DNA from 3 places in the Nocardioides sp. NPDC127503 genome. Region 3 is predicted to be linked to each of the others. Evidence: predicted binding sites of a transcription regulator. Region 3 holds the regulator's gene; each other region holds the start of a gene.
The links. Region 3 encodes LexA, which represses DNA repair genes until DNA is damaged. Its sites were predicted from a motif close to TCGAACANNTGTTCGA; they were not measured.

Region 1 (2,258 bases), on a different contig from region 3:
CCGATGCCGGGGACCTTGGTGAGGGTCTTGGCGTCCTCGCCCGCGATGGCCAGGCGGATGCCGTCGGGCGAGAGCACGGCGAGCATGGCCTGGGCGAGCTTCGGGCCGACGCCGGAGGCGGTCTGGAGGAGCTCGAAGAGGGTGCGCTCGTCGGAGTCGGTGAAGCCGAAGAGGGTCAACGAGTCCTCGCGCACGACCAGGCTGGTCGGCAGATGCGCCTCCTCCCCGGTGCGGAGCGTGGCCAGCGTGTTGGGAGTGCAGAGCAGCTCGATGCCGATGCCGCCCACCTCGACGACGGCGGTGGAGAGACTGACGGCGGCGACCTTGCCGCGCACGGACGCGATCATCTACGAGCCTTTCCGGCCGCGGCGACCGCGGCTTCGATGCGGTTCTGGGCGCCTCCGCGCCACTGGTGGGTGATGGCCAGCGCGAGCGCGTCGGCGGCATCGGCCGGCTTCGGCGGGGTCGGGAGCCGCAGGATGCGCGTCACCATGGCGGTCACCTGCTGCTTGTCGGCTCGGCCGTTGCCGGAGACGGCGGCCTTGACCTCGGAGGGCGTGTGCAGGGCGACCGGCAGACCGCGCCGGGCGGCGCAGACCATGGCGAGGCCGCTGGCCTGGGCCGTACCCATGATCGTGGAGACGTTCGAGCGCGCGAAGATCCGCTCGATCGCGACCGCATCGGGCTGGTGCTCCTCGATCCAGGCGTCGATCCCCTTCTCGATGCTCACCAGCCGCTCCCAGACGGGGAGATCTGAGGACGTACGGATCACTCCGACGTCCACCATCGACAGCGGCCGGCCGAGCGACCCGTCGACCACACCCATCCCGCACCGGGTCAGGCCGGGGTCGATCCCAAGCACGCGCACTGGAGCACCTCTTCCACAACGACCGAGCCGGCCGGGTGTCGAACGTCTGTTCGTAGACTACCTGCCAGCAGCTGCCTCCGGCGCCGCGACACCCCCTCATTCAGGAGGACGCAACATCCTCGGAGGTCCCGAGTCGCTGTTGAGGTCTCCTGCGCTCACAGGGTGTCGGTTCGCCGCTCCTCGACGGTCTCCGTACCGTCCGCGTGCCTCCGCCTCGCAACCGTGCGTGAGCGACCGCCGGTGTTCAGCGTCACCGCGGTCAGGACCAGCACCAGCGCTCCGACAGCGGCCAGGATCCAGCCGATCATGGTCAGATCGATCCCGCTGACCGAGACATGTACAGCCAGCGCCAGGACAAGCCCGACCACGAGCAGAATCGCTCCTACGCCATAACCCATCGTGTCCTCCTTCCAGCGCGAACCCGCCCTGGGTGGCGGTTAGCGACCTTCCGGGTACCCAGCACCCGCCCCGGGCATGAGCCGGTTCGCACGGGGACGTGGACAGCGCGGTCGGCGCCGCTGGTCAGGCGTCGACGGTCTCCATGACCTCGTCGGGGACGTCGGCGTTGGAGAAGACGTTCTGTACGTCGTCGAGGTCGTCGACGGCGTCGATGAGCTTGAAGACCTTCTCGGCGGCCGAGGCGTCGGCGACCGGGATGTCCATGCTCGCGACGAACTGGACCTCGGCGGAGTCGTAGTCGATGCCGGCGTCCTGCAGCGCGGTGCGGACCGCGACGACGTCGGAGGGGTCGGAGACGATCTCGAAGGACTCACCGAGGTCGTTGACGTCCTCGGCACCCGCGTCGAGGGTGGCCTCGAGGAGGTCGTCCTCGGAGATCTCCTTGCCCTCCTGGGCCTTGGCCACGACGACGACGCCCTTGCGGTCGAAGAGCCGCGAGACCGAGCCCGGGTCGGCCATGGTGCCACCGTTGCGGGTGACCGCGGTGCGCACCTCCATGGCCGCCCGGTTGCGGTTGTCGGTCAGACACTCGATGAGGAGCGCGACGCCCTGGGGGCCGTAGACCTCGTACATGATCGTGTCGTAGCTGACCCCGCCGCCGTCGAGGCCACCACCACGCTTGACCGCGCGGTCGATGTTGTCGTTGGGGACCGACTGCTTCTTGGCCTTCTGGATCGCGTCGAAGAGGGTCGGGTTGCCCGTCGGATCGGGACCGCCGGTCTTGGCCGCGATCTCGATCGTCTTGATGAGCTTGGCGAAGAGCTTGCCGCGCTTGGCGTCGATCGCCGCCTTCTTGTGCTTCGTCGTTGCCCACTTGGAGTGGCCGCTCATCTGGAAACCGTCCTTTGCCCCGCGTCGTCGCTGATGCTTGTCGAGCCGCCTCCGGAGTGGTCACAGGGCAGCAGGTGCCCATTGTAACTACGTGCGGTGC
Region 2 (2,258 bases), on a different contig from region 3:
AACGTGATCCACGAAGACACGTACGCCACGAACATCCGAGACCGCGAAGCCGGCAGCCTCGAGCAGCCCGGTGACCTCGTCGAGGGCGAAGCGGCGACCGGAGCGCCCCTGCGACGTGGTGTCGTCGAGGAGCTCGGCGGCCTGCGCGAAGTGGCCGGCGAGAGCGCGGGAGAGGACAGCCGCGGTGCGCTGGGCGACCAGCAGGCTGAGCGTGCCACCGGGACGGAGCACCTCGCGGATCCCTGCCAGCGCCGCCGCGGGGTCGGGGACGACCTCGAGGACGCCGTGGCAGAGCACCACGTCGGCACCGCTGGGGTCGGCGACGTCGGAGAGTGCGGCCAGGTCGCCCTGGCGCGCGTCGACGGAGACGCCGGCCTCCCGGGCCCGGCGGTCGAGCGCGGCCAGCGCGTCGGGGCTGGGGTCGACGACGGTGACCTGGTGACCGAGCCCGGCGATGCGTACGGCTGAGGTGCCGGTGCCGCCGCCGATGTCGAGGACGTCGAGCGGGCCGGAGGCCAGGACCGGGTCGAGCGCGTCCCAGACGGCGACGGTTCGGGCGCCTGCCCGACGACTGGTGGAAGCGGAGCCAGCTGACATGGGGCCAAGCGTAGGCCCTGCCTCCCACCCTGCGTACGCCACACCTGGATCAGCCCACGAGGCGGTCGTGCGGGAGCCGCGTGGCCGGAGAGGTGTGGGCCATCAGCCCGAGGGACTCCTCGACGACGGCGAGGAACCGGTCGGCGTCACGCACCTGGTCGTCGGCCTCCTCCGCGGTGACCGCCCGGATCGAGCCGGCCTCCGCCGCGGCGCGCTTGGCGGCGCCGGCGGCGAAGTAGTCGGCCCACTCGGAGAGCTCGGGCGCGACCTTCTTGAGGCGGACCCAGGCGTTCCACGGACGGCGGCGGCCGGCACGGCTCGCGGCCTCGACGGGGTCGGTGCGGGCGGCGATCAGCGCCGCGGCGGCCTGGAGAGCGGCGACATGAGCGATGGCGTACCTGCTAGGCACGTCGTCGGCCACGATCGCCTCCGCGAGGGACTCGGTGGCGCGGAAGAGGTAGCTGTGTGTCGTCGCCGGCAGCAGATGCATCGGGTCGTCCTTCTCGCTCACGGTCGACCCCGCAGTGGACGGCTCCGGCGGGCGTCGGGGGTCGAGGACGACGCCCGCCAGAGCCTGGTTGTTCGAACATCTGTTCGAACACGAAGATCAAACTACACCCCGCCACCGACAGTCACAAGACGTTTCGGGGACGGGGCGTGTCGAGGGGTGCTGCTGGTCGCTCAGTCGTCGGCGACGGCGCCGCGGATGAGGTGCGGCGGGTGGATGTAGCGGGTGTTGGCCGGCAGCCACATGACCACCAGCAGCCCCGCGGCGATGACGATCGCGATCGCGGTGAGCACGCTGATGATCACCGGCGGGCCGGTCAGGATGCCGCCGACGCTGGCCACCGCGGAGATGAACACCAGGAACGTGATCACGATGCGGGCCCACTCGAAGCCGTTGCGGAGGAAGACCGCGAGCACACCGAGCATGCCGGCCATCACGCCGAACAGAGTGATGGCGGGGGCGATGAACGCCGGCGCGCTGACCCGGTTGTCGGTGGGCGGGTTGATGAGGGCCTCGAGCCCCTCGGTCTCCAGGATGCGCTTGGCCGAGGAGTTGCCCTCAGCCCACGACCGCACCAGCTCGTCGGAGGTCAGCACCATCACCACGACCACGACGGCGCTGAACACGATCAGACCGACGATCAGGCGGATCGCCCACGTCATCTCGCGCGGCACGGGCTCGGCAGCGAGGGCCGCCACCTCGACAGTGGCCTCCAGGTCCTCGTTCACGACCACACCTTCGTTCTCGTCGGGTGTCGTCATGGTCATCCGGTCTCCTTGCGACGTGGGGGGAACTCTGCGTTGATCAGCCCATTCTGCCGCACGGGGCACAACGGAGGTAAATACGGGATCGCGTGCGCTTGGTCTCGGGCCGGGTCCGAACTGTCGGTGGCGTAGGCCAAGATGTCTCCATGGAATCTCTAGCGCTGACCTTCTCCAGCGGGTGGGCCAGTGGCATCAACGCCTACCTGGTCGTGCTGGTGCTCGGCGTCGTGCAGCGTACGACCGGGGCCGAGGAGATCCCTGACGTGCTCGGCACCTGGCCGGTCCTGGCGGCCGCGGGGGTGATGTTCGCGATCGAGTTCGTCGCCGACAAGATCCCCTACATCGACTCGACGTGGGACTCGATCTCCACGGTCATCCGGCCCACGATC
Region 3 (2,258 bases):
CGGCTGCCAGGGTCGAAGGAGCAGCCGGACATCTGTGCGGCGCCTTACGGCGCGGTCGGAACGATCAGCGTCTGTCCGGACACGAGCATCGAGGACTCGAGACTGTTGAGCTCCTTGATCCTCTGCTCCATCTCCCGAATCGAGGAGTCGGTGCCGGCGACGGCCTTCGAGGAGATGTCCCAGAGCGTGTCGCCATCGCCGACGACCATCGTGTGGGCGGAGGAGGCGGGACTTTTGTCCGCACCGTTCTCCACCGCGAACGCGACCCTCGCCCCGATCAGCGCAATCCCGAAGAGCACGACGAGCGCGAACGCGAACACGACGACTCGTCCGCGACGGGTGAGCCGCACGGTCGAGCGGCGCACCTCCCGCACCGGACGGGGCGGCTCGGCTACGGGCAGCACATAGACTGTTGCACTCATCTCACGGCCTCCTGATCACAGGTCTCTCGATCACGTGTTCGATCGAGCACATGTTCGAAGGTAGATCACGTGTTCGAACAACGCAAGTAGCGACCCCAAGAATTTTCGAACGCCGACACGCGCCGCCTATGAGGTCGAACAAATGTTTGATGTGGTGGGGCCAGAGGGACTAATGTGATGACATGACCACGCAGAAGACAGGCACCGGATCAGGCGGTTCGAAGAAGAGCCGCGTCCGCGAGCTGCCCGACGGGCCGCCGGACGCGACCGGGCTCACGCCGCGTCAGCAGCGCATCCTCGCTCACCTGCGCGACAGCATCGAGCAGCGCGGCTACCCGCCCAGCATGCGCGAGATCGGCGCCGCGGTCGGGCTGACCAGCACCAGCAGCGTCGCCCACCAGCTCCGCGCGCTGGAGCAGCGTGGTCTGATCCGCAAGGACCCGAAGCGACCGCGCGCCCTCGAGGTCTTCCTCCCCGAGGTGATGGCCCACCGCAAGGCCATGTCCGGCGAGGAGCCCGAGTCGACGATCACCGCCGAGGCCGACATCAACCCCAACCCGGCCGCTGCCATGGTCCCCCTGGTCGGTCGGATCGCGGCCGGTGGCCCGATCCTGGCCGAGGAGACCTCGAGCCAGCAGAGCATCGAGGACGTCTTCCCGCTGCCCAAGCAGCTGGTCGGCAACGGCGACCTCTTCCTGCTCTCGGTCTCCGGTGACTCGATGGTCGACGTGGCCATCTGCGACGGCGACTTCGTGGTCGTGCGCCAGCAGCCGACCGCCGAGAACGGCGAGATCGTGGCCGCGCTGATCGACGGCGAGGCCACCGTCAAGACGCTCTCCCGCAAGGACGGCAAGGTCTGGCTGCTGCCGCACAACGCTGCGTACGAGCCGATCGACGGCACTCACGCGACGATCCTCGGCAAGGTGACGGCGGTCCTGCGCAGCCTCTGAGTCCTGCGCCACACTCCCCGGAACCAGTCCGGGAACACTGCGTGAAATCCAGCCGCCGGCCCATGACAGGGCCGGCGGCTGCGTCGTTCCATTCAGCGTGACCCAGACGCAGATCGACCGCCGCACCCTCATCGCCGCCGGGCTGGCGACCGCCGCAGGAGCCGGAGCCATCGCTCTCCCCGAGCCCGCCGAGGCCGCGGGCGGCGCCCTCAACCACTTCCAGCACGGCGTCGCCTCCGGAGACCCGCTCCCGGACCGCGTGGTCATCTGGACCCGGGTCACGCCGACCGCGGACGCGACTCCCGGGTCCGGGCAGGGCGAGGAGGTCCTGGTCCGCTGGGAGGTCTCGCGCACCGCGGACTTCGCCCGCGTCACCGCGAAGGGATCCCACCAAACGGGTCCCGACCGCGACCACACCGTGAAGCTCGACGTCGCCGGCCTGGCCCCCGAGAGCTGGTACTTCTACCGCTTCACCTACAACGGCCAGACCAGCCGCGTCGGCCGCACCCGGACCGCTCCGGCCGCAGACGCGGCCCCGGAGAACCTACGTTTCGGGGTGGTCTCCTGCTCCAATCTGCAGGCCGGCTGGTTCGCGTCCTACCGCCACCTGGCCTCCCGCGACGACCTGCACGCGATCCTCCACCTGGGCGACTACCTCTACGAGTACGCCCCCGGCGAGTACGGCTACGGCATGGCCAACGAGGACGTCCGGCCGCACGAGCCGGCCCACGAGATGCACACGCTGGCCGACTACCGGATCCGGCACGCGCAGTACAAGCGCGACGTCGACCTCTCCGCCGCCCACGCCCGGCTGCCCTGGATCGTCACCTGGGACGACCACGAGTCGGCCAACGACGCCTGGCTGCTGGGCGCCGAGAACAACGAA

Region 1: ruvC (crossover junction endodeoxyribonuclease RuvC) is a predicted target of LexA. The motif match lies at 907-922, and genes of this name have one in related genera.
Region 2: ABTW65_RS15295 (SAV_6107 family HEPN domain-containing protein) is a predicted target of LexA. The motif match lies at 1,180-1,195, and genes of this name have one in related genera.

What each region holds. Positions count from the first base shown of each region.
Region 1 is NZ_JBEORH010000002.1:210,227-212,484, forward strand. It holds gene ruvA (Holliday junction branch migration protein RuvA) at 1-347, opposite strand, end outside; gene ruvC (crossover junction endodeoxyribonuclease RuvC) at 344-868, opposite strand; gene ABTW65_RS05040 (DUF6458 family protein) at 1,024-1,266, opposite strand; gene ABTW65_RS05045 (YebC/PmpR family DNA-binding transcriptional regulator) at 1,391-2,158, opposite strand.
Region 2 is NZ_JBEORH010000006.1:115,105-117,362, forward strand. It holds gene ABTW65_RS15290 (methyltransferase domain-containing protein) at 1-597, opposite strand, end outside; gene ABTW65_RS15295 (SAV_6107 family HEPN domain-containing protein) at 647-1,108, opposite strand; gene ABTW65_RS15300 (hypothetical protein) at 1,279-1,872, opposite strand; gene ABTW65_RS15305 (DUF4126 domain-containing protein) at 2,016-2,258, shown strand, end outside.
Region 3 is NZ_JBEORH010000009.1:258,180-260,437, reverse strand. It holds gene ABTW65_RS21005 (LysM peptidoglycan-binding domain-containing protein) at 45-422, opposite strand; gene lexA (transcriptional repressor LexA) at 605-1,372, shown strand; gene ABTW65_RS20995 (alkaline phosphatase D family protein) at 1,470-2,258, shown strand, end outside.